3 regions of the Methylobacterium sp. CB376 genome follow, and region 1 is predicted to be linked to each of the others. Evidence: predicted binding sites of a transcription regulator. Region 1 holds the regulator's gene; each other region holds the start of a gene.

The links. Region 1 encodes PhoB, which activates phosphate uptake and scavenging genes when phosphate is short. Its sites were predicted from a motif close to TGTCATNNANCTGTCAT; they were not measured.
Region 2: a site for PhoB is predicted at 1,891-1,907, ahead of phnF (phosphonate metabolism transcriptional regulator PhnF). Genes of this name have one in related genera too.
Region 3: a site for PhoB is predicted at 8,752-8,768, ahead of QA634_RS10605 (esterase-like activity of phytase family protein). Genes of this name have one in related genera too.

Annotation. Positions count from the first base shown of each region.
Region 1 is NZ_CP121648.1:7,328,667-7,338,609, forward strand. It holds gene QA634_RS33720 (MFS transporter) at 1-365, shown strand, start outside; gene rpmG (50S ribosomal protein L33) at 512-679, shown strand; gene QA634_RS33730 (hypothetical protein) at 780-1,244, opposite strand; gene QA634_RS33735 (PleD family two-component system response regulator) at 1,497-2,870, opposite strand; gene QA634_RS33740 (response regulator) at 2,883-3,263, opposite strand; gene QA634_RS33745 (DUF3572 domain-containing protein) at 3,344-3,724, shown strand; gene QA634_RS33750 (DNA polymerase IV) at 3,721-5,028, shown strand; gene QA634_RS33755 (cell envelope integrity EipB family protein) at 5,182-6,039, opposite strand; gene QA634_RS33760 (GcrA family cell cycle regulator) at 6,557-7,084, shown strand; gene phoB (phosphate regulon transcriptional regulator PhoB) at 7,298-8,002, opposite strand; gene phoU (phosphate signaling complex protein PhoU) at 8,027-8,749, opposite strand; gene pstB (phosphate ABC transporter ATP-binding protein PstB) at 8,779-9,591, opposite strand; gene pstA (phosphate ABC transporter permease PstA) at 9,633-9,943, opposite strand, start outside.
Region 2 is NZ_CP121648.1:3,250,185-3,260,127, reverse strand. It holds gene phnE (phosphonate ABC transporter, permease protein PhnE) at 1-118, shown strand, start outside; gene QA634_RS14790 (tellurite resistance TerB family protein) at 197-616, opposite strand; gene phnF (phosphonate metabolism transcriptional regulator PhnF) at 1,139-1,888, opposite strand; gene phnG (phosphonate C-P lyase system protein PhnG) at 2,031-2,444, shown strand; gene phnH (phosphonate C-P lyase system protein PhnH) at 2,444-3,049, shown strand; gene QA634_RS14770 (carbon-phosphorus lyase complex subunit PhnI) at 3,053-4,165, shown strand; gene QA634_RS14765 (alpha-D-ribose 1-methylphosphonate 5-phosphate C-P-lyase PhnJ) at 4,162-5,049, shown strand; gene phnK (phosphonate C-P lyase system protein PhnK) at 5,046-5,819, shown strand; gene phnL (phosphonate C-P lyase system protein PhnL) at 5,816-6,520, shown strand; gene QA634_RS14750 (alpha-D-ribose 1-methylphosphonate 5-triphosphate diphosphatase) at 6,534-7,670, shown strand; gene phnN (phosphonate metabolism protein/1,5-bisphosphokinase (PRPP-forming) PhnN) at 7,672-8,205, shown strand; gene QA634_RS14740 (CYTH and CHAD domain-containing protein) at 8,357-9,892, shown strand; gene QA634_RS14735 (TrmH family RNA methyltransferase) at 9,908-9,943, opposite strand, start outside.
Region 3 is NZ_CP121648.1:2,363,496-2,373,438, forward strand. It holds gene QA634_RS10570 (GMC family oxidoreductase) at 1-563, opposite strand, end outside; gene QA634_RS10575 (gluconate 2-dehydrogenase subunit 3 family protein) at 571-1,236, opposite strand; gene QA634_RS10580 (hypothetical protein) at 1,229-2,212, opposite strand; gene QA634_RS10585 (enolase C-terminal domain-like protein) at 2,202-3,296, opposite strand; gene QA634_RS10590 (thiamine pyrophosphate-requiring protein) at 3,300-5,093, opposite strand; gene QA634_RS10595 (SGNH/GDSL hydrolase family protein) at 5,503-6,336, opposite strand; gene QA634_RS10600 (methyl-accepting chemotaxis protein) at 6,722-8,410, opposite strand; gene QA634_RS10605 (esterase-like activity of phytase family protein) at 8,812-9,943, shown strand, end outside.

The sequences.
Region 1 (9,943 bases):
TCGACCGGCGCAAGGTGCTGCTCGCGGCCGGCGCCGGCGGGGCGCTCGGCGCCCTGCTGCTCCCCGCCGGGGCGGGGCAGCCCTGGCTGCTCGGCACGATCCTGTTCGTCTGGGGCGGGATCGCCGGCACGCTCTACACGGTCGGGCTCGCCCATCTCGGTGCGCGCTTCGAGGGGGCGGCGCTCGCCGGGGCGAACGCGGCCTTCCTGGTGCTCTACAATGTCGGCCTCGTCCTCGGCCCGCCCCTCGTCGGCGGCGGCATGGACCTCGCCTCCCCGCACGGCTTCGCCTGGGCCCTGGCGGGGCTCTTCCTCGCCTACCTGGCGGTGGTCGGGGCCCGGGTGATCCGCCCCTCCCCGGCCTGACCGGTCCCGCCCGGCCTGACCGGTCCCGCCCGGCTTGACGCCGCCCACGCCTTCGGGCAGGAAGGCGGCGCGTTTCGGCCGGGGTCATCCCGGCCCTTTTGCGTTTCGGTCACCCGGACGCATCCCCAGCCCAACGAGGTCGCGTCATGGCCAAGGCCGTCACCGTCAAGATCAAGCTCGTCTCGACCGCCGACACCGGCTACTTCTACGTCACGAAGAAGAACTCGCGCACGCAGACCGACAAGCTGTCGTTCAAGAAGTACGACCCCGTGGCGCGCAAGCACGTCGAGTTCAAGGAAGCCAAGATCAAGTGAGCGGCGCGGCGGCCCGCGGCCGCCGGCCGGTTCTGCGGGCGGCCGAGGGCCGCCGGAAGGCCGCCCCCGGGGCGGCCTTCGTCGTCTCGGCCGAGTCGTCTCACCCCAGCAGGTACAGGAGCCCCGGCAGGGCCGCGACCCCGGCCGCGCAGCCATAGGCCAACCACAGGCCCGGGCGCTTGGCCGCGAGGCGGCGCAGGCGGCGGGCGGTGGCGGAGCCGGTGACGCTGCGGCCGTTCACGCAGGAGCAGAGCAGGTGGTGGGCCTCCCCGGTGCTCAGCTCGAAGAAGCGGCGCGCCTCCCCGAACGTGTCGCCCGCGAGCCCGCTCGCCCGCAGCACCGGGTCCGCGTAGGCGTAGGCGAGCGGGGAGTTGTCGGCCCGGATCGCCGCCCGCATCCGGCGCGGCACGAACTCGATCTCCTCGAGCGTGGTGAAGGCCCGGGTCGGTTCGCGGTCGAGGATCTCGGCCCAGCGTTCGAGCCGGGCGCGCCGGCCTTCGAGCAGGCCCGGGACCGGCTCGACGTCGGCGATGTCGCGGAGGTGACGGAGCGGCTGATGTTCCATGCTGAGCATCCTGTCGATGCGCGGCTCTTTTCTCGCGCGCTGCGATCGAAGCAGGATGCAACAGACTTCGCGACGATGCATTCGCGAAGATCGACGCCGATTTACGCGGTTTGACTGCCAAGGTTGGCGGATCATCGGCGCCAAGACATGGCCGAAATCAACGGCCTGCAGCCTGGCCGCGGGCCTGTCGGCCGAGCGCCGGGACCGCTCCCGGCTCGTTCTGCGTCATTCTGCCGCAGCTCTCGGCCGGGTTCAGGCCGCGGCCGCGACGACCCGGTTGCGCCCCTCCTGCTTGGCCCGGTAGAGCGCCACGTCGGCGCGCTTGAGGAGGTCGGCGGGGAGTGCGTCGTCCGGGTGGCGCACCGCCAGGCCGATCGAGACCGTGACGTCGATTCCCCGCGTGCCCCCGTGCACCAGGAAGGGCGTCGCCTCGATCCGTTCGCGGATGCGCTCGGCGACCTGGCCGGCGCCGTCGAGCCCGGTATCCGGGACCACGACGACGATCTCCTCGCCGCCGAAGCGGGCGACGATGTCGATGCCCCGGGTATGGGCGCGGATCCGGTCGGCGAACTGGCGCAGCACCTCGTCGCCCGCGTCGTGGCCGAAACTGTCGTTGATCGCCTTGAAGCGGTCGATGTCGAGGAGGAGCAGGGCGAGCGGCCGCCCGCGCAGGGAGGTCTCGCGGAACAGCCCGGCGAGGTGGCTGTCGAAGTAGCGGCGATTGTGCAGGCCGGTGAGCCCGTCCGTGACGGCGAGCTCCATCGAGGCCTGGACGGATTCGCGCAGGGAATGCGCGAAGCGCCGGCGCCGCACCTGGGTGCGCACCCGGGCGACGAGCTCGTTGCGGTCGATCGGGCGCACCAGGTAGTCGTGCACGCCGAGGTCGAGCCCGCGCATGATCCGGGCGCGGTCGCCCGCGTCGGCGAGCATCACCACCTGCATGCCGCGCGTCCGGTCGAGGGAGCGCAGCTGGCTGCACAGGCGCAGCCCGTCGAACCCGTCGAAGTCGAGGCTGACCAGCGCCACGTCGAAATTGCCCTCGGTCGCGGTCTCCAGCGCCCGGTGCGGATCGGCCACCACCTCGACGCAATGGGACTGGCTCAGCGCCGCGGCCATGCGCTCGGCCGAGGCGCGGCGGTCATCGGCGATCAGCAGGTGGGCGTTGAGCCCGGTCTCGGCGGCCGCCGCCGCGAGCGGGTCCGCGAAGCCGAGGTCCCGCGAGGCGAGTGCGCGGTTGCGCAGCTCGTCGGTCATCGCCTTCAGCCGCACGAGGCTGCGCACCCGCGCGAGCAGGGCCGTGTCGTCGATCGGCTTGGTCAGGAAATCGTCGGCCCCGGCGTCGAGGCCGCGCAGGCGGTCGCTCGGCTGGTCGAGGGCGGTCACCATCACCACCGGCAGATGCGCCGTGGTCGGCGTCGTCTTCAGCCGCCGGCACACCTCGAACCCGTCCATGCCCGGCATCATCACGTCGAGGAGGACGATGTCGCACAGGCCCTGCTCGCAGATCGCGATCGCGTCCGGCCCGTTCATGGCCGAGATCACGTCGAAATACTCCAGCGACAGCTTGGTCTCGAGGAGCTTGAGGTTCGGGAAGAGGTCGTCGACGATGAGCACGCGTGCCGACATGGAGGGGGGCCCTCAGCTCTGGCGCTCGTCGCCGAGATAGGTCCTGACGGTGGCGAGGAACTTCGCCACCGAAATGGGCTTCGACAGATAGGCCTCGCAGCCGCCCTCCCGGATGCGCTCCTCGTCCCCCTTCATGGCGAAGGCGGTGATCGCGATCACCGGAATGCTCTTGAGTTCGTCGTCCTCCTTGATCCACTTGGTGACCTCGAGTCCCGACACTTCCGGGAGCTGGATGTCCATGAGGATCAGGTCGGGGCGGTGCCGGCGCGCGAGCTCGATCGCCTCGATCCCGTTGGCGGTCTTCAGGGTCGCGTAGCCATGCGCCTCCAACAGGTCGTTGAAGAGCTTCATGTTGAGCTCGTTGTCCTCGACGATGAGCACGGTCTTCGTCATGGCTCACTGTCTCCGGCGCCGACGAGACGCATCCGAACCTCCGACGACGCCTGCCCGTCCCGTTTAAGCGGCACAAGTTGATGAAACGCAAATCGCCGAGTTTTACCAGAGGGAAGCCTCCCCAGCGAGGATTACCGAGTCGCAGCGAGGCCGAGGGGATCGCCGCCGCGGTCTTCGCCTTCGTGACGGCCGATCCGGGGCGCCTGATGCGCTTCATGGAGGGGGCGGGCCTGAGCCCGTCCGCCCTGCGGGAGGCGGCCGAATCGCCCGAGCTGATGCTCGGCCTCCTCGACCACGTGGTGTCGGACGAGGATCTCCTCCTCGCCTGCGCCCGGGCGGTCGGGGAGCCGCCCGAGCGGATCACGCTGGCGTGGCGCCGCCTCGGTCCCCCGGATCCGGATTCCTTCGGCGCGGATCCCTTCGGCGCGGATCCCTTCGACGCGGATCCCTTCGACGCATGAGCGCGGGCGCCCCGGCGCTCTGCCGCGACTGCGCCCGGCTCACCGGCGGGGGCGCCGCCCGCCCGGGCGGCCCGAGGCGCTGCGCCGCCTGCGGCTCGCCCCGCCTCGTCGCGCACCCCGAGCGCGACGCGCTCAGCATCGCGCACGTGGATTGCGACGCCTTCTACGCGGCGATCGAGAAGCGGGACGATCCCTCCCTGCGCGACCGCCCCGTCATCGTCGGCGGGGGGCGGCGCGGCGTGGTCGCGACCGCCTGCTACCTCGCCCGGACCCGCGGGGTGCACTCGGCCATGCCGATGTTCAAGGCCCTGCGGGCCTGCCCGGACGCCGTGGTGATCCGGCCCGACATGGAGAAGTACGCCCGGGTCGGGCGCGAGGTGCGGGCGATGATGCGCGCGCTCACCCCGCTCGTCGAGCCGGTCTCGATCGACGAGGCCTTCCTCGACCTCTCCGGCACCGAGCGCCTGCACGGGGCGAGCCCCGCCGTGACGCTGGCGCGCTTCGCGCGGGCCGTGGAGGCGCAGCTCGGCATCACGGTCTCGATCGGGCTCGCGCCGAACAAGTTCCTGGCCAAGATCGCCTCGGACCTGGAGAAGCCGCGCGGCTTCTCGGTGATCGGCCGGGAGGAGGCGCGGGCCTTCCTGGCGCCGCGGCCGGTCGGCATCCTGCCGGGGGTCGGGCAGGCGGCCGCCGGGCGGCTCGCCGAGATCGGGATCCGCCGCGTCGGCGACCTCGCGCGGGCGGATCCGGCCCGGCTCCGGGCCGCCCTCGGCCGCGACGCGGCCCGGCTCGCGCGCCTTGCCGGCGGCGAGGATCCGCGCCCGGTCGAGCCGCACCGCGCGGCCAAGAGCGTCTCGGGCGAGACCACCTTCGCGGAGGACCTGCGGGATTTCGCGGCCCTGCGCCCGATCCTGTGGCGGCTGTGCGAGACGGTGGCGCGGCGCCTCGTGCGGGCCGAGCTCGCGGCGGCGAGCGTGACCCTGAAGCTGAAGGATGCCGGGTTCCGCCTGCGCACCCGCACCCGGTCGGGCCTCGCGCCGACGCAGCTCGCCGAGCGCCTGTTCCGCCCCGCCGAGGCGATGCTGCGCGAGGCCTGCGACGGCACCGCCTACCGGCTGATCGGGGTCGGGGCCGGCGACCTCTGCGCCTCCCTCCACGCGGATCGCGGCGACCTCGCCGACCAGGGCGCGCGGCGCGAGGCGAGCCGGGCCGCGGCGGTCGACGCCCTGCGCGCCCGCTTCGGCGAGGCCGCGATCCAGCGCGGCCTCGCCTTCACGCCGGCGGACAAGGACGCGAAGGGGTGATCCGGGATCCGGTCGATCCAAGCGGATCCCGGATCACGCGCCCGCGCGGCGCCTGAGCGAAGCTCTCATCCGCCATCCCGAAGGGATCGATCGGATCTGGGATGAGACCCGACCGGCGCCCGCGGGGGCGGCTCGTCCGCCCGGGGGCACGGCTCAGGGCTTGCACTCCTTGCTCTCGCTGCCGAGGTCGATCCGCGACAGGTCGCCCTTGAGGGTGAAGTCCCCGTAATCGAGGCGCAGAGCCCCGCTCACCCCGTTCTCGTAGAGGTCGAAGGACAGCACGTAGATCGGCGTGCGCTCCCCCTCGCCGGTGGAGAAGTAGCTGAGCGTCACCGGCCAGCGCGGCATCGCCGCCATCGCCCCCTCCTGCAGCGGGGGCTCGGCCCGGGGCGCCCCGTCCTTGCCGGCCTCGGCGCTCGCCGGGACCGCCTTGCGCGGGCCGATCACCGCGAGCGTGTCGTAGATCTTGCGGCCGTCGTCGGACCCGTCGAACACCTTCACCGAGACGGTGTGCTCGCCCGCCTGCGCCGCCTCGATCAGGCGGCGCATGTGCGCGGCCGGGAACAGCACCTCGCCCGGCGCGCTCACCCGGGCCCGCTGCGGCTGCTTGAGGGTGACGGCGAGGCCCTTCTCGTCGCGCTCGGCATCGCCCGCCACCGCCGGCTGCTCGCTGCCGTTCAGGTCGGATTGCGTGCGGAAATGGAAGGCCTTGCCGTCGCCGCTCTCGAAGGTGTTGTTGCGCAGGTCCGAGGTGCGCGCGCCGCTCTCGGCGCTCTCCAGCACCGTCACCTGACGGTACTGGAGCGCCCAGCCCTTGCAGGGATCCCCGGAGAAATCGAAGACGATGCGCCCGCGCGCGCTCTCGACCGCGCGGGCGCCGGTGCTGCGCAGGAGCGAGAGGTCGTAGACCGCCCGGTGCGGGGCGAGGCGGATCCCCCCGGCCGGCTCCGCCGCGAGACCGGTGGGCAGGAGAACGACGAGCGGCAGCAGGGACGCGAGGAGTGTCCGCATGGAATTTCCCGTGTCGGGCACGCGCGGCCCGGGGCGGAACCATAGGTGCAGGGCGCCGCCCGGGCAACGCGACCTCTCGCACGGGATGCAGCGTGGCGCGGATGCCACTCTGTCCCGCTCGCCCTCGCCCGGGGCGGGCCCTCCGGGGCCGCCCGCGGAGTGCGCGGCGGCCGCCTCGGGGCGCCGGCGCGCGCCCGCCCCGGCGCGTGACAAGCTGTTGATACGCTGTGGATTTCCTGGCCTCGCCGCCCCCCCGGAGGGGACCCCGCCGGGCGCCTCTCCCCCCAGTCCGCGGCCCTGCGCGAACCCGGCCCGGCGCGGGGAAAACGGGTCCGGCGGGGCCGTGGGACTCTTGCGCGGAGAACGGCCGCTCCTGTAGGTTCACCCCCGTCGCAAGCGCTGTCACGAAGCGGCGATCATCAGCAGCAGAGAGGCACTGGACGCGCGGTCGCACGGCCGAACGCAGACGGCTGCGTGCGTCCTTGCCGCTGATGGGTGGGGGAATTCGGAGGCGGCGATGACGGATGCGGGCCCGAGCTGGACGAAGGAACGGGTCGAACTCCTGAAGCGGCTGTGGGGAGAGGGGCGCAGCGCGAGCCAGATCGCGGCCGAGATCGGCGGCGTCTCGCGCAATGCGGTGATCGGAAAGGTGCATCGGCTCGGCTTGGCCGGCCGGGTGCTGAAGTCGAACGGGGCGCCCGCGCCGGTGCCGCGCAGCCGCGCGCCGAGCGAGGAGGAGCGCCCGCCCGCCCAGGCGCCGGTCCCGACCATGGTGGCGCCCGCGCCGGCCTCGCTGGCGCTGGTGCGCGCCGAGCCCCCGCCGTCGGCGGAGGCGGCGCTGCCGCTCTCGGAGCGGGTGACGATCATGGAGCTGCGCGAGTTCATGTGCCGCTGGCCCATGGGCGACCCGGCCTCGCCCGATTTCCGCTTCTGCGGCGCCCGCTCGATCACGGGCCTGCCCTACTGCACCCACCACGCGCGCATCGCCTACCAGCCGGCGACCGAGCGCAAGCGCAGCGACCGGCGGGTCGTGGCCTTCCGCTGAGCCCCGTTCGCCGAACCCGTCACCGGTTCGGCGGCGACGACCCGGCGGCGAGGCCCCGGCGGGCCTGCGCGGCGCGATCCTGCCGGGATCGCGTCCTGGGAGGGTCGTCCTGGGAGGGTCAAGCGTGCCGTCGCCGCGCGCAGGGCGGACCCTCGCGGCCGACGCCGCCGCGATGCCGTCCGCCGATGCCGGGCCTCGATGCGGCCGGGGCGCTCAGGAGGCGCCGTTCGCGAACATCTCGTCGAAGGAGTAGCCCGAGCCGCGCACGGTGCGGATCGGGTCGGGGCGGCGCGGCCGGTTGATCGCCTTGCGCAGCCGGCCGATATGCACGTCGACCGTGCGCTCGTCGATGTAGACGTCGTGGCCCCAGACGCCGTCGAGGAGCTGCTCGCGGGAGAAGACCCGGCCCGGGCTCTGCATCAGGAATTCGAGCAGCTTGAACTCGGTCGGGCCGAGATGCAGCTCCCGCCCCTCGCGCCGCACCCGGTGGCTGACCCGGTCGAGCTCGATGTCGCCCGCCACCAGGAGATGCGCCACGTGGGCCGGCTTGGCGCGGCGCAGCAGCGCCCGCACCCGCGCCAGCAGCTCCGGCACCGAGAAGGGCTTCACGATGTAGTCGTCGGCGCCGGTGGCGAGGCCGCGCACCCGGTCGCCCTCCTCGCCGCGGGCGGTGAGCATGATGACCGGCAGCCGCTCGGTCTCCCGGCGCGCCCGGATCCGGCGGCAGAGCTCGATGCCCGACAGCCCCGGCACCATCCAGTCGAGGAGGACGAGGTCCGGCACCTGCTCGCGCAGGCGGATATCCGCCTCGTCGCCGCGGGCCACGGCATCCACCGTGAAGCCCTCGGCTTCGAGGTTGTAGCGGAGCAGGAGCGTCAGCGGCTCCTCATCCTCGACGATCAGGATCCTCGTGCTCATCGACAATGCGGGTCTCCGGTCCGGTCACGCCTCCGGCGCCGGCGGCGCCACCGTGGCGAAGCTCGACCGGTCGTTCTTCGGGCGCTCGGTCGGCAGCGTCTCGCCGCTGACGAGGTAGTGGATCGTCTCGGCGATGTTGGTGGTGTGGTCGCCGATCCGCTCCACGTTCTTGGCGCAGAACAGGAGGTGCGTGCAGAAGCTGATGTTGCGCGGATCCTCCATCATGTAGGTGAGGAGCTCGCGGAACAGGGACGTGTAGAGCGCGTCGATGCCGCCGTCGCGCGCCCAGACGTCGAGGGCCACGGCGACGTCCTGGGTCGCGTAGGCGTCGAGCACGTCCTTGAGCTGCTCCTGCACGAGGTCGCTCATGTGCTGGACGCCGACCACCACCTTCTGGAGCTGGGGCTGATCGCTGATCGCCACCACCCGCTTGGCGATGTTCTTGGCGAGGTCGCCGATCCGCTCGAGGTCGCCGGAGACGCGGATCGCCGAGATCGTCTCGCGCAGGTCGATCGCCATCGGCTGGCGCTTGGCGATGAGCAGGATCGCCCGCTCCTCGATCTCGCGCTGGAGCCCGTCGAGGCGGGCATCCGCCGCGATCACGCTCTGGGCCAGGGTGCCGTCGCGGCGCACCAGGGCGGTCGCCGCATCCGCCATCATCTTCTCGGCGATCCCGCCCATCTCGGCGATGCTGCGGCGCAGGTTCTGCAGGTCCGCGTCGTAGGAACTGACGATGTGATCCGACATGGCGCTCGTCCTGCTCGCAAGGGGGAGGGTCAGCCGAACCGGCCGGTGATGTAGTCCTGGGTCTGGCGCTTGGTCGGAGTCATGAACAGCCGGTTCGTCGGCCCGAACTCGATCAGCTCGCCGAGATACATGAAGGCCGTGAACTGCGAGATGCGGGCCGCCTGCTGCATGTTGTGGGTGACGATCGCGATGGTGAATTCCCCGCGCAGCTGCTCCAGCAGCTCCTCGATGCGGCCGGTCGAGATCGGGTCGAGGGCCGAGGTCGGCTCGTCGAACAGGATCACCTCGGGCTTTTGGGCGACCGTGCGGGCGATGCAGAGGCGCTGCTGCTGGCCGCCCGACAGGCCCATGCCGGATTGCTTGAGCTTATCCTTGACCTCGTCCCAGAGGGCGGCCTTGCGCAGGGCCTCCTCGACGCGCTGGTCGAGGTCGGCCCTGCCGAGCCGCTCGTAGAGCCGGATGCCGAAGGCGATGTTGTCGTAGATCGACATCGGGAAGGGCGTCGGCTTCTGGAACACCATGCCGACGCGGGCGCGCAGCTCGTTCAGGTCGATCGCCGGGTCGAGGATGTTGCGCCCGTCGAGCAGGATCTCGCCCTCCGCCCGCTGGTCGGGATAGAGCGAGTAGATCCGGTTGAAGGTGCGCAGCAGCGTGGACTTGCCGCAGCCCGACGGCCCGATCAGCGCGGTGACCTGCCGGTCGTGGAAGTCGAGGTTGATGTTCTTCAGGCCCTGGAAGGTCCCGTAGTAGAAGTTGAGGTTCTTGACCGCGAGGCGGACCGGGGCGGTCTCGTCGGCCGCGCCGGATTTGACGACCGGTGCGGCGGTGGCGGAGGCGCTCATCGGGGTTCTCCGGAGGATCGTCGGCGGGGGGCGGCGCGGTCTCAGCGGCCCCTGCCGCCGCGCAGGAACAGGCGGGCCGCGATCGACAGGCCCAGGATGGTCACGGTGATCAGCAGGGCGCCCGCCCAGGCGAGTTGGCGCCAGTTCTCGTAGGGCGAGAGGGCGAATTGGTAGATCATCACCGGGAGGTTGGCGACGCCGCCCATCAGGTTGGGGCTGAACCAGGAATTGTTGTTGAGCGCCGTGAAAAGGAGCGGCGCCGTCTCGCCCGCGATGCGCGCCAGGGCGAGCAGGATGCCGGTGACGATGCCGGCCTGCGCGGCCTTCCAGGTGACGGCGCGGATCACGATCG
Region 2 (9,943 bases), 3.6 Mb from region 1:
CGTGCTGGAACTGCAGCAGGTCGCCTTCCTGGTCACGATGATCCTGGTGACGGTGGCGGCGATCGACTTCGTCTCGGCGCGGCTGCGGCGGGCGATCATCGGGCCGGCCGCCCGGTGAGGGCGGCCGGACGCGGCGGGACCGGGTGGGCGGGGGCCATCCCCGGCGACGCCCGTCGCCGAGGACGGGGCCCGCCGATCAGCGGTCCAGGACGGCGCGATCGTTCTTGGCCACGAGGGCCTTGAAGTAGGGGGTCAGCTCGCTCTCGCCGAGGCCGAACGCCTGCGCGTACTGCATGATGAGCCGCTGCTCCTCCGGCTCCGCCTCGCCATCCGCCATCGCGCTGTCGATCATGTTGAGAAGGATGCAGAGCCGCTGGTCCGGCCGCAGCCTCGGCGCGGCCTCGGCCAGGAACTGGGCCGGCGGCGTCGCGCGCGCGTAGCGGATGGCCGCGTCGAGCTGCTGGCGGGTCGCTTGGCGGCCGAGCACCGACATCAGGTGCCCGACCTCCTCCGGGTCCACCTCCCCGTCGGCGGCCATGCAGTGGATCAGCGACACCGCCAGGCAGTTCCGCGGGCTCAGATCGAGGGACACTTGTGACTTGAACATATTGAACATCGTCAGGTCTCCCTGCACAGTTCGCGTCGCGTGCGGGCCGTTCATAGTTAAGATGTCGCGATTTGTCGACGGGGTCAGATCGCGAGACATCCGAGATTTTATTGCGCCTGAACTGGATTACGGAGGGGGCTAAGACGTGGGGATCGGATCGGATCGCTCCCGCGCGCGCCGTGCCCCTGCGTCCGGGGCGGAACGCCCCCCGGCGGGTCGTTCGGCGCAGCCGATCTCTCCTGCCGGCGATCTCTCCTGCCAGGTTGCGACGCCGGCCCGATTGCCGGGATGCGAGATGATACCACCGGTCATTTCTCATGACCGGTGGTGCGGCTCTCGAATTTTCGCCAAGCCTCTGGTTCGCCAAGCCTCTGGCTTGAAATCGAAAATTCGAGATGGAGCAACGGCTCGATGCGTCAGCATCCTGAGCCGTTGGTATGACACCGCCCACGGTCCCTCTGCCGAGGCGGCGCAGGGAATGATACGGGATCCGCTTCGACCAAGCGGATCCCGTATCGGGCCGATATCATCTCAGGCTTCCACGACCAGCTCGACCCGGTCGGCCACGAACAGGCCGCGGGTCGCCTGGATCCGCGCGCCGTCCGCGTCGGCATTCACGCTCGCGATGCTGATGAGCACGCGGCCCGGCGCGAGGTCGAGCCGCGCCGCCTCGTCGGCCGCGGCGAGCCGGGCCCCGATCCGCGTCGAGAGCCGCGTGTAATCCGCCACCCCGTAATCCGCGTAGGCGCGGGTGATCGAGCCGCGCCGCGCGTAGGCGCGGTCGAAGCCGGCGAAGCGCGGCAGGGGCAGGCAGGTCCGCGCCGTGGAGATCGGCGTGCCGTCGGCCCGGTGCACGGTCACGAGTTCGAGGATGGGCGTGCCCGGCGCGAGGCCGAGGTCGCGCGCGATCCCCTCCTCGGCCGCCACCTCGGCCGCCGCGATCAGGTCGCCCCAGGCCTCCCGGCCCGCCCGCGAGACGATCTCGGAGAAGCGGGTGCGCGTCCCGATCGGGTAGGTCAGGCGCGGCGCCTCCACGAAGGTGCCGCGCCCCTGGGTCGCCCGCACCAGCCCGCGCTCCGCCAGGGCCGCCAGGGCCCGGCGCACCGTGTGCCGGTTCACCCCGAACCGCGCCGCCAGCGCCGCCTCGGTCGGGAGTTGCGCGCCCGCCGCCAGCCGGCCCGCCTCGATCTCCGCCGAGAGCCCGTCCGCGATCTGCCGCCACGCCGCCAAGCCCTCGCCGCGGCTCAGGGCCGTCACCGGGGTGCCATCGCCGTCGCCCATACCGTCATCCAAACTTCATTTGCCCCGCGCCCCACTTGTCTATACGATTAGACAAATCAGGACACCCGGGACACCGATGCCGGATCGCACTTCACCACGCAACGGCGGCGAGGCGCCAGAGATCGCGGCGCGGCGGGCCGCCATGGCCCTCTGCGGCGAGGCCAGCGCGGACGAACTCTCCCGCGCCCTCGACGGGATCGGCCCGGTCGGCGAGGCGGAGGATCTCCGCCCCGTCGAGACCGGCCTCGTGATGGCGCGCGGTCGGATCGGGGGCGACGGGCGGCCCTTCAACCTCGGCGAGGTCACGGTGACCCGGGCGGCGGTCCGGCTGCCCGACGGCGCGACCGGCTTCGCCTACCATCTCGGCCGCGACCGCCGGAAGGCGCGCCTCGCGGCGATCCTGGACGCCCTCTGGCAGCAGCCCGGGCGGCGCCCCGCGGTCGAGCGGGCGCTCGCCCCGGTGGCCGCCCGCCGCGCCGCCGAGGCGGAGGCGGAGGCGCGCCGGGTCGCGGCGACGCGGGTCAACTTCTTCACCATGGCGCGGGGAGAGGATTGATGACGCTCGCTCCCGGGTTGCGCGACCCCGTCCACGACGCGCAGGCCGTCTTCCGGGCCGTGATGGACGCCCTCGCCCGGCCGGGCCGGATCCAGCGCCTCGCGCCCGACCTCGCCCCGCCGCGGCCGCTGACGCCCGAACTCGCCGCCGTGGCGCTCGCCCTGGCGGATGCCGAGGCGCCGCTCTGGCTGGATCCCGTCCTGGCGGCGAGCGGGGCGGTGGCGGATTTCCTGCGCTTCCACACCGGCGCGCCCCTGGTGGTCGAGCCCGCGGCGGCGCAGTTCGCGCTCGTCGCCGCGCCCGCCGCCTGCCCGGATTTCGCGGCTTTCGCGCAGGGCGAGCCCGCCTATCCGGACCGCTCCGCGACCCTCGTCCTCGCCTGCGCGGAGTTGGCGGAGACGCATCCGGCGGAGGAGGGCGGGCTCGTCCTCGAAGGGCCGGGGATCCGCGCGCGCGCGCGGCTGCGCGCGGCGCCGCTGCCGCCGGACTTCGCCGCCCGCATGCGGGCGAACCGGGCGGCCTTCCCGCTCGGGCTCGACCTGCTGCTCACGGCGCCCGGGCGCGTCGCCGGCCTGCCGCGCTCGACCCGCGTGACGGAGGGCTGACCCATGTACGTGGCCGTCAAGGGCGGCGAGGCCGCCATCGCCAACGCGCACCGGCTGCTGGCCGAGCGGCGCCGGGGCAACCCCGCGGTGCCGGAGCTCTCCGTGGCGCAGATCGCCGGGCAGCTCGGCCTCCTGGTCGACCGGGTGATGACCGAGGGCTCGCTCTACGACCGCGACCTCGCCGCCCTCGCCCTCAAGCAGGCCCGGGGCGACGTGATCGAGGCCGTCTTCCTGGTGCGGGCCTACCGCACCACGCTCACCCGCTTCGGCGCGAGCGAGCCGGTCGAGACCGGCGCCATGGCCCTGCACCGGCGGATCTCGGCGACCTTCAAGGACCTGCCGGGCGGGCAGGTGCTGGGGCCGACCTTCGACTACACGCACCGGTTGATCGACTTCGCGCTCGCCGCCGAGGGCGAGGTGCCGCGGGCCGCCGAGGCCGAGCCGGAGCCGGGGCCGGCGCCCCGCGTCACCGACCTCCTCGGCCGTGACGGGCTGATCGAACCCTCGCCCCCGGACGCGGGCGAGCCCGTGGGCGACCTCACCCGCGAGCCGATCGGCTTCCCGGCCGACCGGGCCGTGCGCCTCCAGGCCCTGGCCCGCGGGGACGAGGGCTTCGTGCTGGCCCTCGGCTACTCGACCCAGCGCGGCTACGGACGCACGCATCCCTTCGTCGGCGAGATCCGGGTCGGCGAGGTCGCGCTGGACTTCACGCCCGAGGAGCTGGGCTTCCCGGTGCCGCTCGGGCGGGTGACGCTGACTGAGTGCCAGATGGTCAACCAGTTCAAGGGCAGCGCGGAGGCTCCGCCGCAATTCACCCGCGGCTACGGGCTCGCCTTCGGCCAGTGCGAGCGCAAGGCCATGGCGATGGCCCTGGTCGACCGCTCCCTGCGGGCGGAGGAACTCGGCGAGCCGATCGCCTCGCCGGCGCAGGACCAGGAATTCGTGCTCGCCCATTGCGACGCGCTGCAGGCGACGGGCTTCGTCGAGCACCTGAAGCTGCCCCACTACGTCGATTTCCAGGCCGAGCTGGAGCTGGTGCGCCGGATGCGGGCCGAGCACGCGGCCGCGCGGACCGCCGCGCACGAGGACGCCGCCGAGGGGGAGGCCGCCGAATGAGCGGGATCGCCGCACGAGAGTCCGGCCCGGAAGAGGGGACCGGCTACAACTTCGCCTACCTGGACGAGGGCACCAAGCGCATGATCCGCCGCGCGATCCTCAAGGCGATCGCGGTGCCGGGCTACCAGGTGCCCTTCGCCTCGCGCGAGATGCCGATGCCCTACGGCTGGGGCACCGGCGGCGTGCAGGTGACGGCGGCGATCCTCGGGCGCGGCGACGTGCTCAAGGTCATCGACCAGGGCTCGGACGACACCACCAACGCGGTCTCGATCCGGGCCTTCTTCGCCCGCACGGCCGGGGTGGCGGTGACGACGCGGACCCGGGAGGCGAGCGTGATCCAGACCCGCCACCGCATTCCCGAGCATCCCCTGACCGAGGGCCAGGTCCTGGTCTACCAGGTGCCGATCCCCGAGCCCCTGCGCTTCCTCGAACCGCGCGAGACCGAGACGCGCCAGCTCCACGCGCTCGCCGAGTACGGGCTGATGCACGTGAAGCTCTACGAGGACATCGCCCGCCACGGCCACATCGCCACCACCTACGCCTACCCGGTCGAGGTGGCGGGCCGCTACGTCATGGACCCGTCGCCGACCCCGAAATTCGACAACCCGAAGATGGACGATTGCCCGGCCCTGCAGCTCTTCGGCGCGGGGCGCGAGAAGCGCATCTACGCGGTGCCGCCCCACACCCGGGTGCGCAGCCTCGACTTCGAGGACCATCCGTTCCGGGTGCAGCGCTTCGAGCGGCCCTGCGCCCTGTGCGGGGCGGAGGGCGTCTACCTCGACGAGGTGCTGCTCGACGATCGCGGCCGGCGGATGTTCGTCTGCTCGGACACCGATTTCTGCGAGGAGCGCCGGGATGCCGGCCACCGGGGAGCCGGGGAATGACCAGCGCACTCCTGAGCGTCAGCGGCCTCACCAAGCATTACGGCGCCCGGCTCGGCTGCGCCGACGTCGCCTTCGACCTCGATCCGGGCGAGGTGCTCGCCATCGTGGGCGAATCCGGCTCGGGCAAGTCGACCCTGCTGTCGCTGATCGCGAGCGAACTCGCGCCCGACGCGGGCACGGTCCGCTACCGCCTGCGCGACGGGCGGCTCGCCGACCTCGCCGGCCTCTCGGAGGCGGAGCGGCGCCACCTGATGCGCACGGATTGGGGCTTCATCCGGCAGGACGCGGCCCAGGGCCTGCGCATGGCGGTCTCGGCCGGCGGCAATGTCGGCGAGCGCCTGATGGGGGTGGGCGCGCGCCATTACGGCCGGATCCGCGCCACCGCCCTCGACTGGCTCGGCAAGGTCGAGATCGCCGCCGACCGCGTCGACGACCCGCCCACCAGCTTCTCGGGCGGCATGCGCCAGCGCCTGCAGATCGCCCGCAACCTCGTCACCGGCCCGCGCCTCGTGCTGATGGACGAGCCGACCTCGGGCCTCGACGTCTCGGTCCAGGCGCGGCTCCTCGACCTGATCCGCCGCCTCGTCGCGGAGCTCGGCCTCGCGGTGGTGATCGTCACCCACGACCTCGCGGTGGCGCGGCTCCTGTCCCACCGGATGATCGTGATGCGGGCCGGCCGCATCGTCGAGACCGGCCTCACCGACCAGGTGCTCGACGACCCGGCCGAGCCCTACACGCAGCTCCTCGTCTCCTCGGTGCTCGCCGCATGATCCCGCTCATTGCCTTCGAGGACGTCGCCAAGACCTTCACGTTGCACCTGCGCGGCGGCCTCGCCCTTCCGGTCGTCGCCGCCGTGAGCCTCGCCGTGCATCCGGGCGAGTGCGTGGTGCTCGGCGGGCCCTCGGGCGCCGGCAAGTCCTCGCTGCTCAAGATGGCCTTCGGCAATTACCGGGTCGATCGCGGCGCGATCCGCATCCGCGACGGGGCGCGCGTGGTCGACGTGGCGAGCGCCGCCCCGCGCGAGGTGCTGGCCCTGCGCCGCCGCGTGGTCGCCTACGTGTCGCAATTCCTGCGGGTGATCCCCCGCGTGGGCGCCCGCGAGGTAGTGGAGGCGGCCGGCCGCGAGGGCGGCCTCGCCCCGGAGGCGGCCGCCCGCCGGGCCGCCGAGCTGCTCGCCCGCCTCAACCTGCCGGGGCGGCTCTGGGACCTGCCGCCCGCGACCTTCTCGGGCGGCGAGCAGCAGCGGGTGAACATCGCGCGGGGCTTCATCGCCGACAAGCCGCTCCTGCTCCTCGATGAGCCGACCGCCTCCCTCGACGCGGTCAACCGCGCCGTGGTGATCGACCTCATCCGCGAGAAGCAGGCGGCCGGCGCCGGCCTGATCGGCATCTTCCACGACGCGGACGTGCGCGAGGCGGTGGCGACCCGCACCATCGACGTCACCCGGTTCCGCGAGCGCGCGGCGGCCTGAAGGGCGAGACTGCATGACCGAGACCATCCTTGAGAACGCGACCCTCGTCCTGCCCGACCGGGTGCAGGCGGGCTGGCTCGCCGTGGCGGAGGGGCGCATCGCCGAGATCGGCGAGGGACGGGCGCCCGCGCGCGGGCTCGACCTCGGCGGCGACCACCTGATCCCGGGCCTCGTCGAGCTCCACACCGACCACCTGGAGAGCCACTACGCGCCGCGTCCCGGGGTGCGCTGGCATCCCCTCGGGGCGGTGCTGGCCTACGACGCGCAGATCGCGGCCTCGGGCATCACCACGGTGTTCGATTCCCTGCGCGCCGGCAGCGACCCGGACGGGAGCGGGCTCGGGCCGGAGCTGATGCAGCTCGCCCGGGCGATCGCCGAGGCCAGGGAGGCCGGCCTGTTCCGCGCCGAGCACCTCACCCACCTGCGCTGCGAGATCCCGTCCCACGACGTCGTCGACACGGTGAGGGACTTCGCGGCGCGCTTCCCCGTCAGCCTGCTCTCGCTGATGGACCACACGCCGGGCCAGCGGCAGTTCCGCGACATCGCCAAGTACTACCAATATGCCGGCCGGGGCGGGCGCTCCCTGGAGGCGATCAAGGCCGGGACCGAGCGCAAGATCCGGGAGGGGCAGGCCCTCAACGCGGTCAACCGCCCGGCCCTGGTCGAGATCGCGCGGGAGAACGGCATTGCCCTCGCGAGCCACGACGACACCACCCTCGACGACGTCGCCCTGGCCCGGCGCGAGGGCGTGGCCCTGGCCGAGTTCCCGACCACCGCCGAGGCGGCGCGGGCGGCCCGGGAGGCCGGCATCACCGTGATGATGGGGGCGCCCAACCTGATCCGCGGCGGCTCGCATTCGGGCAACGTCGCGGCCGAGCACCTCGCCCGCGAGGGCCAGCTCGACATCCTGTCCTCCGACTACGTGCCGGCGAGCCTGCTGATGGCGGCCTTCGCCCTGCCCGAGCGGGTGCCCGGCATCACCCTGCCCGCCGCGATCGCGACCGTGACCGCCAATCCCGCCCGGGCCACCGGCCTTCACGACCGCGGCGCCCTGCGGGCGGGCCTGCGGGCCGACCTCGTGCGCGTGCGGCGCGCGGGGGGCGTGCCGGTCGTGCGCCAGGTCTGGCGCGGCGGCGAGCGGGTGGCCTGAGATGCGCCCGGGCGGCTTCGTCCTGATCGTCGGCCCGAGCGGCGCGGGCAAGGACACGCTGATCCGCCTCGCGCGGGACGCGCTCGCGGCCGAGCCCCGCTACGTCTTCCCGCGCCGGTTGGTGACGCGGCCGCCCTCCGCGCACGAGGACAACCGCGAGATCGGCGAGGCGGATTTCGCCGCCGGGGAGGCGCAGGGGCGCTTCGCGCTGGCCTGGCGCGCCCACGGCCTCGGCTACGCGCTGCCGGCCGCCTGCCTGTCCCTGGCGGAGACCGGACACGTGGTAACCGCGAACATCTCGCGGCGGGCCGTGGCGGAGGCGCGGGCGCGCCTGCCGCGGGTGAGCGTCGTCAGCGTCACGGCGCCGCCCGAGGTGCTGGCGCGGCGCCTCGCCGCCCGCGGCCGGCCGGAGGACGGCGACCTCGCCGCGCGCCTCGCGCGGCGGGCGCCCGACGCGGCGGACCTGACCATCCTCAACGACGGGCCGCCCGAGGCGGGCGCGGCCGCCCTCGTCGCCCATCTGCGCGCGCGCTGACCGAGCGGAAACCGGACGCTTGCGCGGCGGCGTGCCGAGAGCCCATATCGTTCTCTCGTCTCGGGCGTTCCTGCCCGGGCGGCTCGGGCCCTCGGGGCCCGGGCGGCGGGCCGGCGCGCCCACCGCCGCAGCGGGAGAATGGAAGGACCGGATGAGCACGCCGCGGGAGACCGAACTGAAGCTCGAATTCGAGGCCTCCGACCTCGCGGCGCTGAGCGAGCACCCGCTCCTCGGCGGCGACGAGCGGGAGGCGCGGCTGACCTCCGTGTATTTCGACACCGAGGACCGGCGCCTGCGCGAGGCGGGCTTCACGCTGCGGGTGCGCCGCGACGGGGATCGGCACGTCCAGACGGTGAAGGCGGCCGGCACCGGCGCCGGGCTGTTCGACCGGCCCGAATGGGAATGGCCTGTCGACGGGGCCGAGCCCGACCTCGCGCGCCTCGGCGAGACCCCGGCGGGGGATGTTCTGGGCCGCAAGAGCGTGCTGCGGCCGCTCTTCTCGGCGGGCGTCGAGCGCTCGACCCGGGTGATCGCGCGCGGCGGCTCGCGCATCGAGGTCGCCCTCGACCGCGGCCGGATCACCCTGCTCGACGGCGAGGGCGACCGGGTCGCCCCGATCCACGAGCTCGAACTCGAACTCAAGGACGGCTCGGCCGCCGACCTGTTCGGGCTCGCCCGCGAGATCGGCGCGAGCGTGCCGCTGCGCCTCGGGGTGATGACCAAGGCCGAGCGCGGCTACTCGCTCCTCGCCGGGCGCCTCGACCGCGCCAGCAAGGCGGAGCCGGTGCGGCTCGACCCCGAGGCGAGCGCCGGCGAAGCCTTCCAGGCCGTCGCGCATGCCTGCCTGCGCCACATGCGGCTCAACGAGGCGGTGCTGCTCGACCACCGCGACGCGGACGCGCTGCACCAGCTGCGGGTCTCCCTGCGCCGCCTGCGCTCGGCCTTCTCGCTCTTCGGCGACCTCGTGGAGGATCACCGGACGCCCACCATCCGGGCGGAGCTGCGGCGGCTCGGCGAGCCCTTCGGCCAAGCCCGCAACCTCGACGTGTTCCTCGCGAGCACGCTCCCGGCCGAGCGGGCCCGGCGCCCGGACGAGGCGGGCCTGCTGCGGCTGGAATCGCATCTGGAGGGCGAGCGCAGCCGCGCCTACGAGGCGGTGGGCGCGGTCCTGCGGGGGGAGGAGTGGCGGCTCTTCCTCCTCGACCTGATCGCCTGGATCGATGCGGGGCCCTGGCGCGAGGCGGGGGCGCCGCAGGCGGCGCGCCGGGACGGGCCGGCGCGGGCCTTCGCGACGGAGGAGCTGGAGCGCCGCCGCCGCCAGGTGAAGAAGCGCGGGCGCCACCTCGACGAACTCGACCCGGAGGCGCGCCACCGGGTGCGCATCGCCGCCAAGAAGCTGCGCTACGGGGCGGAGTTCTTCGGCAGCCTCTATCCCAAGCCGAAGGCGGTCAAGCGGCACAGGACCTTCGTGAAGGCGCTGGCCGACCTGCAGGATTGCCTGGGCGACCTCAACGACATCGCGACCGCGCACACGCTCACCGCGGCACTGACCGAGGGCGCCGCGGATTCGGCCGTCTTCGCGGCCGGGCTCACGGCGGCGGACATGGAGGAGCGCACCGCCCGCCTGCTGCGGGCGGCGGCCGAGGCCCACGCGGCCCTGATCGACGTGCGGCCCTTCTGGCGCTGACCGGGCGGGCCGGCCTCAGCGCCGCGGCGCCAGGGCGTAGAGGGTGATGGC
Region 3 (9,943 bases), 2.7 Mb from region 1:
CACGGATAGGTCACCGGCCCGGCGATCTTCAGCGCCTGCTCGACCTGCCCGTAATAGTCCCACATCTCGCGCCAATCGAGCGGCCAGTCGGCGCCGTAGCCGAGGAGGCTGCGCGAGCGGAACCACTCGGGCCGGAAGCGCAGCGACACCATGGCGAAGTGGACGGTCGAGCCGCCCACCGCCCGGCCGGAATTGTTCGAGCCCATCTGCAGCGGGTTGTCGCCGTCGACGAGGCGCTCGTCGGTCCAGTAGAGCTTCGACTGGTGGCTCTCGTCGGAGGCGAAATCCTCCAGCGGCCGCCAGTACGGTCCGGCATCGAGGGCGACGACGGAGAAGCCCTGCTCGGCCAGCCGGCAGGCGAGGGTGCCGCCCCCGGCCCCGGTGCCCACGATGGCGAAGTCGACCTCCTCCTCGTCGCGGTGCTGGCGCATCGGCACCCACTCGCCGATCCGCATCACGTTCGGCGCCCGCCCGTCCCGGGCGCGGGGAACCTGCTCGGGATCGTCGTCCGGGACGCGGTGCGTCGGGTTGTCGGCCGCGGTGCCGATGCCGGGAATCCTCATCGCCGCCTCACACCTGCCCGACGCGCAGGTTCTCCCGCCGCGCCTCCTCCTCGCGGCCGGGCTTGGCCTCGGCCGCCTCCCAGGCGTCGCGCCGGTCGAAATCCATCCGCACGTAGCCGCGCGGGCTCGCCGGCCCGCCCCAGCCGATCTCGCTCCAGGCGGCGGGATGGGCGTAGTAGGCGCGCACGCAATCGTCGACGGCGCGCTGGCGGAAGAACAGGGCGCAGGGCATGCCGCCCCAGGCCTCGTGGCCGAGTGCCCCGCGCTCCGCCGCCCGCAGCAGCGCGTCCTGCCGGGCGGGATCGAGGGCGTGGAAGCGGGCACCGTGGGCGGCGAGCGCCTCCGCGTCGAGGGCGCGCAGGCCGCGGCGCCACGCCTCGCCCGCCTCGGGCATCGCCGCGTGGCGGTAGCCGTCGCGCTCACCCCGATCCAGGCTGTCGGCGATGAGCGCGGCGACCGGGATGCGGTCCGGCCGCGCCGCCGCCTGGGGAACGATGCGCGCGCAGACCGCCGTCAGGGTCTCCCACTCGTCGGGCGTGAAGAACCGGCGCGTGTCCGGGCGGATGGCGAGGCGCGCCGCCACCACCTCCCGGGTCTTGGCGTTCCAGGACGGCCCGTCGCGCTTGGCGAGCACGTCGTAGCCCGGATAGAGGTCGCGGCGCGGGTCAGCCATGGCCGGGTCGCTCCAGGAGATCGAGGGCGGCGAGGCCCGCGAGCGCGAGGCCCGTGAAGGCCGGCGGCGCCGGCAGGGGCGGGCCGTTGAGCAGGTTCTGGCTCCAGTTGCGCCAGCCGCCCATGTTCCGGCCGATCCCGTAGGCGTGGAACCCGACCCCGCCGAGGCCCAGGAGCGCGGTCGCCCCGACGAGGGCGCGGGCGGCGGGATGGCGCCGGCCCGGGGCGGCGGCGCAGGCGGCGAGGAGCGCGCCCGCGAGCGGCGGCACGCTCACCGGCAGCAGCATGGCCGGGTTGTGGAAGGCGCCCCGGAAATGCAGCAGCCCCGCCTCCCCGACGGTGCCGGCGAGGCCCAGCGCGGTGCCGAGCGCCAGGGCGGGCCCGGCCGCGGCGCCGAGGAGGCGCGGCTCGTCCGGGTCGGCGGCGCGGACGCGCTCCGCCGCCACGCCGAGCGCGCCCGCGAGCGTCAGCGCGAGGGGCGCGCCGATCGGGGCGGCGTAGAACAGGTTCTCCCAGGAATAGCCGCCCTCGCGCTTGCCGACGTTGTAGGCGTGGAAGCCGAGCCCGACGAACCCCGTCGCGGCCGCGAGCGCCTGCACGGCGTGGCGCGTCCGGGAGGCGCGCCCGCGCGCCTCGCCCGCCCCGTGCAGGGAGGAGGACAGGACCGCGCTCGACACCAGGATCGGCGTCACCATGGCGGGGTTGAAGAACTGGCCGCGCTCGTGCTCCAGGCCGCTGTCGAGCAGGACCGAGGTCGCGAGCAGCGTCGAGGCGTGGTTGAGGCGCTGCGCCGCGCGCGCGGTCGTCCGGTTCGCGCGGGCGGGGCCGCCGCGCCCGCGCCCGGCCGCGAGCCAGGTCAGCACGCCGATCCCCGCCGCCGCCGCGGCGAGCGCGGCCAGCGGGTGGATCCTGATCGCGAGCGGGGCCGGTGCCGCGGCCCGCGCCCCGACCGCGCCCCGGCCGCTCTCAGACAGCATAGCGCTCCGCGTCCTGGTGCTTGAAGGTGAGGCCGTGGCCGGGCCGGCCGAGGTCCGGCGCGATCCGCCCCTCCCGCGGGACCGGCGCCCCGTCGAACAGCATCGACTCGATGCGGACGTGGTCGTGGAACCATTCGAGGTGGCGGACCCGCGCGGCGGCGCAGGCCGGGTGGAGGTGGAGGGCGGGGGCGCAGTGGCCCGACAGGTCGGTGTGGTGCGCCTCGCAGAGCGCGCCCGCCGCCAGGAAGCCCGAGACCCCGCCGCAGCGCGTCGCGTCCGCCTGCTGCACGTCGACGGCGCCCGCCTCCAGCATGTGCCGGACGTCGTCGAGGGAGTAGGCGTATTCTCCGGCCGCCACGTCGATGCCGGCCGGCACCCGCTCGCGCACGAAGCGCAGGCCCGCGCGGTCGTCGCTGGAGACCGGCTCCTCGAACCAGCGCACGCCGAGGCCCGCCGCCGTCTCGGCCATGGCCAGGGCGGCGCGGGGCGAGAAGGCGCCGTTCGCGTCGATGAACAGCGCCGCCCCGCCGATCGCCGCCCGCGCCGCGCGCATCCGGTCGGGGTCGCGGTCGGGATCGCTGCCGATCTTCATCTTCACGGCGCGGCAGCCGTCCCGCTCGACGAAGCCGGCGAGCTGGGCGGTGAGCCGCGCCTCGCCGTAGCTGGTGAAGCCGCCGCTGCCGTAGATCGCGACGGCCGGCCGCGCCGCCCCGAGGAGGCGCACGAGCGGCAGGTCGAGGAGGCGGGCCTTCAGGTCCCACAGGGCCGCGTCGAGGGCCGAGATGGCGGTGGCGGCGAGGCCCGCGCGGCCGAGATTGCGCACCCGGCGCCGGAGCCGCGCGGTGAGCGCCGGGACGTCGAAGGGGTCGCCCCCCTTCAGCAGGGGGGAGAGCGTGCCCTTGACGAGCCCGGCATTCCCCGCATCCGAGTAGGTGTAGCCGAGGCCTCTCCGGTCCCCCGCCGCGACCTCGACCACCACCAGGGTGGTGCGGTGCCACGCGAAGGTGCCGTCCGCTTCGGCCGCGTCGGTCGGGACCGCGTAGGCCCGGGCCGTGACGGCGTCGATCGGGGCCTCGGGGCGCATGGCTCAGCCCCGGTCGCCGGGCAGGACGCTGGCGAGCACCTGCCGGGCCGTGTCGGCCAGCAGGTGGCTCTCGCGGGGATCGCCCTTCCAGAGCATGCCCATGAACTTGCGGGCCTGTTCCAGGCTGATGTGCGGCGGCAGCGGCGGCACCTCGGGATCGGTCTTCACCTCCAGCACCACCGGGATCGGGCTCGCCAGGGCCTCGTCCCAGGCGGCGCCGAGCTTCTCGGGATCGTCCACGTAGAGGCCCTTCAGGCCGATCAGCTCGGCGAAGCGGTGATAGGGCACGTTCGGGATCACCTGGGTGGTCTCGAATTTCGGGTTGCCCTCCTGCACCCGCTGCTCCCAGGTCACCTGGTTCAGGTCCTCGTTGTTGAACACGCAGCAGACGAAGGTCTGGTTCGGCCAGTGCTCGCGGTACTTGGCGACCGTGATCAGCTCGGCCATGTTGTTCATCTGCATGGCCCCGTCGCCCACCAGGGCGATCACCGGGCGGTCCGGATGGGCGACCTTGGCGCCGATGGCGTAGGGCACCGCCGCGCCCATCGAGGCGAGGCCGCCCGAGAGCGAGCACATCATGCCGCGGCGGATCTTCAGGTCGCGGGCGAACCAGTTGGCGCAGGAGCCGGAATCCGAGGTGATGATCGCCCGGTCCGGCAGCCGCGGCGAGAGCTCCCAGGTCACGCGCTGCGGGTTCACCGGGTTCGCCCCGGCCATGGCGCGCTCCCCGGCCTCCCGCCACCACGCGGCGACGCCCTCCTCGATGCCTCGGCGCCACGCGCCGCCGACGGGCTTGCGCTGCAGCAGTGGCAGCAGGGCGCGCAGGGTCTCGACGGAATCGCCCACCAGGGGCACCTCCATCGGGTAGCGCAGGGAGAGCATCTCGGCCTTGAGGTCGATCTGAACCCCGCGGGCCTGGCCGGGCTTGGGCAGGAACTCCGAATAGGGGAAGCCCGAGCCGATCATCAGCAGCGTGTCGCACTCCATCATCAGGTCCCAGCTCGGCTTGGTGCCGAGGAGCCCGATCGAGCCCGTGACCCAGGGCAGGTCGTCCGGCACCGCCGCCTTGCCGAGCAGGGCCTTGGCGACGCCGGCCTGGAGCGCCTCGGCCACCGCCACCACCTCGTCGGTGGCGTGCAGCGCGCCGGCGCCGACCAGGATCGCGACCTTCTCGCCCGCGTTCAGCACGGCGGCGGCCTCCTTCAGGTCGGCCTCCCTCGGCAGGACGCGCGGGTCGCTGTAGCCCACGCCCGATTGCAGGGTGCCGTGCTTGCGCGGCGGATCCTCGTAGGGCGCCTCCTGCAGGTCGTTCGGCAGGATGATCGCCGTGACCGCCCGGTTCGCCCTGGCGATGCGCACCGCCCGGTCGACGAGGTGGCGGACCTGGGCCGGGGCGCTCGCCTGCTGCACGAAGGCGCCGGCCACGTCCTTGAAGGCGCTGGTGAGGTCGAGTTCCTGCTGGTAGTGGCCGCCGAGCGCGTTGCGCGCCTGCTGGCCCGCGATGGCGAGCACCGGCATGTGGTCGAGCCGGGCGTCGTAGAGGCCGGTGATCAGATGCGTCGCCCCGGGCCCCGACGTGGCGAGGCAGACGCCGAGTTCGCCCGTGAACTTGGCGTAGGCGCAGGCCATGAAGGCCGCCATCTCCTCGTGCCGCGCCTGGATGAACTGGAAGGGTTTGTCGGCGCGCTGCATCGCCCCGAGCAGCCCGTTGATGCCGTCCCCGGGATACCCGAAGATCGTCCGCACCCCCCAGTCGGAGAGGCGCTGGCACAGGAAATCACCGACCGTCTCAGCCATGGAACACCATCCGTCGCGCGGAGAACCCCGGGGGAGTCACGTCGGCAAAGAGGCCCGGATCGCGGCCCCGGGGGAATCGCCGCGGCGCGATCGGCCGGGTCCGCAATGTCCGGCTCCGGCGCGGGGTCAACGGGCGGGATGCGGGGGCCTGTTCCTGGCCCCGGGGCCGTGCGCGGGCGGGAGCGGTACGGCAGCGGACGGAGTGCGCCCCGCGCCCCGGGGGCCGCCGATCGGTGGCGCCGCGCCCGGCGATCCTCGCCGCTGCGCGGGAGAGGTCCGGCCCGCCCGCGCGGCCCCGCAGGCGCGCCCGGGACGGGACCCGTCCCACATCGGGCTGGCCGCCGCGGGCAAGTCGGCGGATCGGGATGCGCGGAACGCGACCGGGCGAGACTCCCGCCTCGCCCCGCCGTCACTCCCCGGCCGCGGCCACCAGGGCGGGGGCGGGCCGCGCGCGGTGCAGGAGGTCGCGGGCGACCGCCCGCGCGAGCAGGTCGTAGCCGCGATCCGCCATGTGCAGGCCGTCGGGGGCGAACAGGGTCTCGCGGGTGGCCTTCCCCTCCGCGATCCAGTCCCGCATCAGCTCCGCGCGGCGGATCACCGGGATGCCGAGTTCGGCGCCGATCGCCCGCACCGCGTCGCGGAACCGGTCGGCGCCGGGCGTCGCGTCGAGCTTCGGGCACCATTGCGGCTCCATCAGCACGACGTCGCTGCCCGCGTCCCGCATCCGCGCGAGGCCCGCGAGGGTCGCGGCGCGGAAATGGGCCAGGGAGACGCCGCGCAGCGGGTCGTTGCTGCCGGTCTGCCAGATCACGAGGTCGGGCTTCGCCGCGAGCACGTCGCGGTCGAGGCGCGCCAGCATGTCGTCGGTGTGCTCGCCGCCCACGCCGCGGTTGAGCACCGCGATGCCCTCGGCGAGATGGGGCAGGGCCTGCCGCAGCGCGGCTTCCAGGCGGGCCGGATAGGCGGCGGCCGGGGAACTCGCGCCCACGCCCTCCGTCGAGGAGGAGCCGAAGGCGACGATCCGCAGGGACGCGCCCCGCGCCAGCTGCCGGGCGAGGTGCGGCAGGGGCTGGGCCGCGACCGTCGCCGTCGCGACCGGGGCGTGCCCGCTCCGGGCGGTCGGCAGCGCGGTCGCGGCGGCCGCGAGGCCGAGGACCAGCGCGAGACCGGTGGCGATCCACCGCCGGCGCCGGGGCGCGGTGGTGGCGGAGTGGGGCGTGGGCCGATGGCCGGCGCGCGTCATCTGTGGGCGTTTCCTCGATCCCCGCGGCTCTGTCGGCCGCGTGTCGCCTGATGGGGGCGAGTGGGATCGGGCCGGCGAGGCCGCGCGCACGCGCCGTCCTCGCCCCGGTCTTATCGCCGTCTGTGAGGGCTGCGGCTCCGCAGCCATCGCCGGCCCGCGGGCCGGCCCGACTGGACCGGCCGCGTTCGACGTCGTTGTCGACCCGCCGTATTGCGATGGCGCTGCGATAAACGAAGAAGATCGCGCGTGCAACCCGTTCTTCGAAAATTCAGTATGCAATCAGTAGAAGATCTGTCGATAAAGCTTAGCTTCGCGGCCGGACCGGCCGTCCGGCGCCGGTCCGAAGGGGCGACCGGCGGCCGCCCCCCGCGGTCCGCGAGCCGTCTCAGGCGGCCCGCACGGTCGCCAGGAACTGCGAGACCTCGGCCTTGAGGTGCTCGGACTGGCGCGACAATTCGGACGCCGAGGCCAGGACCTGGGAGGCCGCGGCCCCGGTCTCCTCCGAGGCGCGCGCCACGCTGATGATGTTGCTGGTGACGTCCGTGGTTCCGGTCGAGGCGAGGGCGACGTTGCGGACGATCTCCTGGGTGGCCGAACCCTGCTGCTCGACGGCGGCGGCGATCGTCGTGGCGACCGTGCTGATCTCGCGGATGCGCCCCGTGATCGACCCGATGGCCGTGACGGCCCGCCCGGTCGCACCCTGGATCTGGCCGATCTGTCCCGAGATCTCCTCGGTCGCGCGGGCGGTCTGCGAGGCGAGTTCCTTGACCTCGGCGGCCACCACCGCGAAGCCGCGTCCGGCCTCGCCCGCCCGGGCCGCCTCGATCGTCGCATTCAGCGCCAGCAGGTTGGTCTGGCTGGCGATGTTGGAGATCAGCCCAACCACGTCGCCGATCTTCGCCACCGCCCCGCTGAGCTCCTGCACGAGCGCCGCGGTCTGGTCCGCCTCGCCCACCGCCTGCTGGGCAAGGTCGCTCGCGCCGTCGGCCTGCCGGCCGATCTCCTGCACGGAGGCGCCCAGTTCCTCGGCCGCCGTCGCCACGGTGTTGACGTTGGTGGCCGCCTCCTCGGCGGCGGTCGCGACCGTCGTGGTCCGCCTCGCCGTCTCGGTCGCCGTCGCGGTCATGCTCTGGGACGTGGCCTGCAGCTCGGTCGCCGAGGAGGTGACCGTGCCGACGATCCCGCCCACCGCCGCCTCGAAGCTGTCGGCCATCTGGCGCATGCCGGCCTTGCGCTGCTCCTCGGCGGAGGCGCGGGCCAGCGCCGTCTCCTCCTCCAGCTGCCGCGTCCGGATGATGTTCTCCCGGAACACCTGCACGGCAACCGCCATCGCGCCGACCTCCTCGCGACGCTCCTGGAACGGCACCGCCGTGCCGGTCTCTCCCCTGGCGAGTTCGCCCATCACGGCCGTCATCTGCCGGATCGGGGCCGAGACGGTCCAGTTCAGCAGCACCAGTCCGAGGGCCGCCACCGCCAGCATCGCTCCCATGCCGAGCATGACGGCCTGCCGCGAGCTGCTGGCCGCCTGAGCGGCGGTGCGGGAGCGCTCCTCCAGAAGGGTGCGCTCGATCCGCGCGATCTCCGCGGCCTTGGCGCGCACCGCGTCCATCAGCACCTTTCCGGCCCCCGAGATCTCCAGCTGCCGGGCCTCTGCGCGGGTCTGCTCGTCCCTCATCAGCGCGATCTCGCGCTCGGCGATCGTGCCGCGCCAGTCCTGCGCGTGGCGCTCGAGGCCGTCCAGGCGCTGGAGCTGGGCGGGATTGTCGGAGACGAGGGCGCGGACCCTGGCCATGGCTTCCGTGAAGGCGCGGCCGCCCGCGTTGTAGGGCTCCAGGAATTTCGCATCCGCGGCCAGCAGGTAGCCGCGCACGCCCGTCTCCTGGTTGACCATCGCCGTGGTGAGCACCTCGACCTGCGCGAGCACTTGGTAAGTGTGGTCGCGCCAGTCATTCGCCTCCTCGATCGTGGCGAGGCTGCGCCAGCCGGTGAGAGAGAACAGGCCGGCCGCGCCGATGAAAGCCGCGAAGACGACGAGGAGCTTCGTGACGATGCGGAGGTTGAGGAGGACACGCATTCCGGCTGATCCCGTTGAGACGGACTGCCCCGGCGGGGCGGAATCGCCGCGCCCCGGTCGAGACGCCGGCATGATGGGCTTGGCTGGTTAAAGCGTCCTAAAGTCGCCGTCGGACCAATGCAAATCACCACGCCTTCCCTTGAGGATGGCGATGGTGAATAGGTACATGCTCCTAAAAGCCGAAGCGGTGATACGCCGGCTCAAGAGCCGTATCGTTGCGGCAGGAGCTGTCTCGCGCGAGCGAGGAGGCGGGATGACCCGCGCCACCCGGCCACCGCGGGTGTGGCGTCGCTGCAAGCCTCGACGGAGACGCGCGATCGCGGCCCTTCCGGATGACGCCGCGTCAGCATGCTGTCATGGGAGATGCGCAAGCCGGCCCCACGCTGAAGCGGGGGCGCGACGTGGATTCTGCATTCTTCCGGCTGGCCGCGCTGGCCGGCGGTCTCCTGGCCGGCGGTCTCCTGGCGGGTGGCGGCCTCGGTGCCGCGGCGCAGGCGCAGCAGCTGCGCACGCCCAACCTCGCCACCGCGGACGGGCCGGTCTCCGTCGAGGTCGGCGGGATCCCTTTCGTGAACCAGGGTCTGCAGGGCGCGGCCCGGCTGCCCGCCGCCACCCGCGACTTCCTGGGCGACACGCTGGGCTCCTTCTCGTCGCTCGCCATCGACCTCGAGACGTGGCGGCGCCGTGGGGACACCTATGCGGGCACGCTCTACACGCTGCCGGACCGTGGCTACAACAATCCGGATGGCGGCCTGTTCAGCGACTATGCCGGGCGCCTGAACCGCTTCTCGCTGACCTTCGCGCCCTATGCGGGGCCCGCGCTGCCGCAATCGCCCGGGTCGCAGCGCCAGATCACGCTCGCCCAGGATGGCGGGATCGTGCTCACCGACGCCAAGGGCCAGCGCTTCAGCGGCCTCGATCCGGGCGCCGGCACGACGACCCAGCTCGGCGCCGTCCTGCCCTCGGCCGCGAGCGGCCCGAGCGCCGGCCGCATCAGCCTCGACGCCGAGGGGCTGGTGCGCAAGCTCGACGGCTCCTTCTACGTCAGCGACGAGTACGGGCCGAACATCTACTACTTCGACCGCGACGGCCGGCTCCAGGGCGTGCTCGGGATCCCGGCGGCCCTCAAGCCGGTGACCGGCGGCGCCCTGAACTTCAACTCCGTCACTGCGCCCGACACCGGCCGGCGCAACAACCAGGGCCTCGAGGCCGTCGCGCTGACACCGGACGGGCGCGGCCTCGTCACCATCCTGCAGAGCGCGACGATGCAGGATTCCGGACCCAGCCAGCAGCAGCGGACGAACACCCGCATCCTCGTCTACGACGTCTCGGCGAACCCGACGCCGGCGGCGCCCGCGCGCGCATACGTGCTCCAGCTCCCCACCTACCAGCAGAGCGGCAATGGCGGCGCCCCGAACCGCACCGCCGCCCAGAGCGAGATGCTCGCCCTGAACGACACGCAGTTCCTGGTCCTGTCGCGGGACTCGAACGGGCTCGGCACCGGCGCGACCACCCCGATCGTCTACAAGAGCG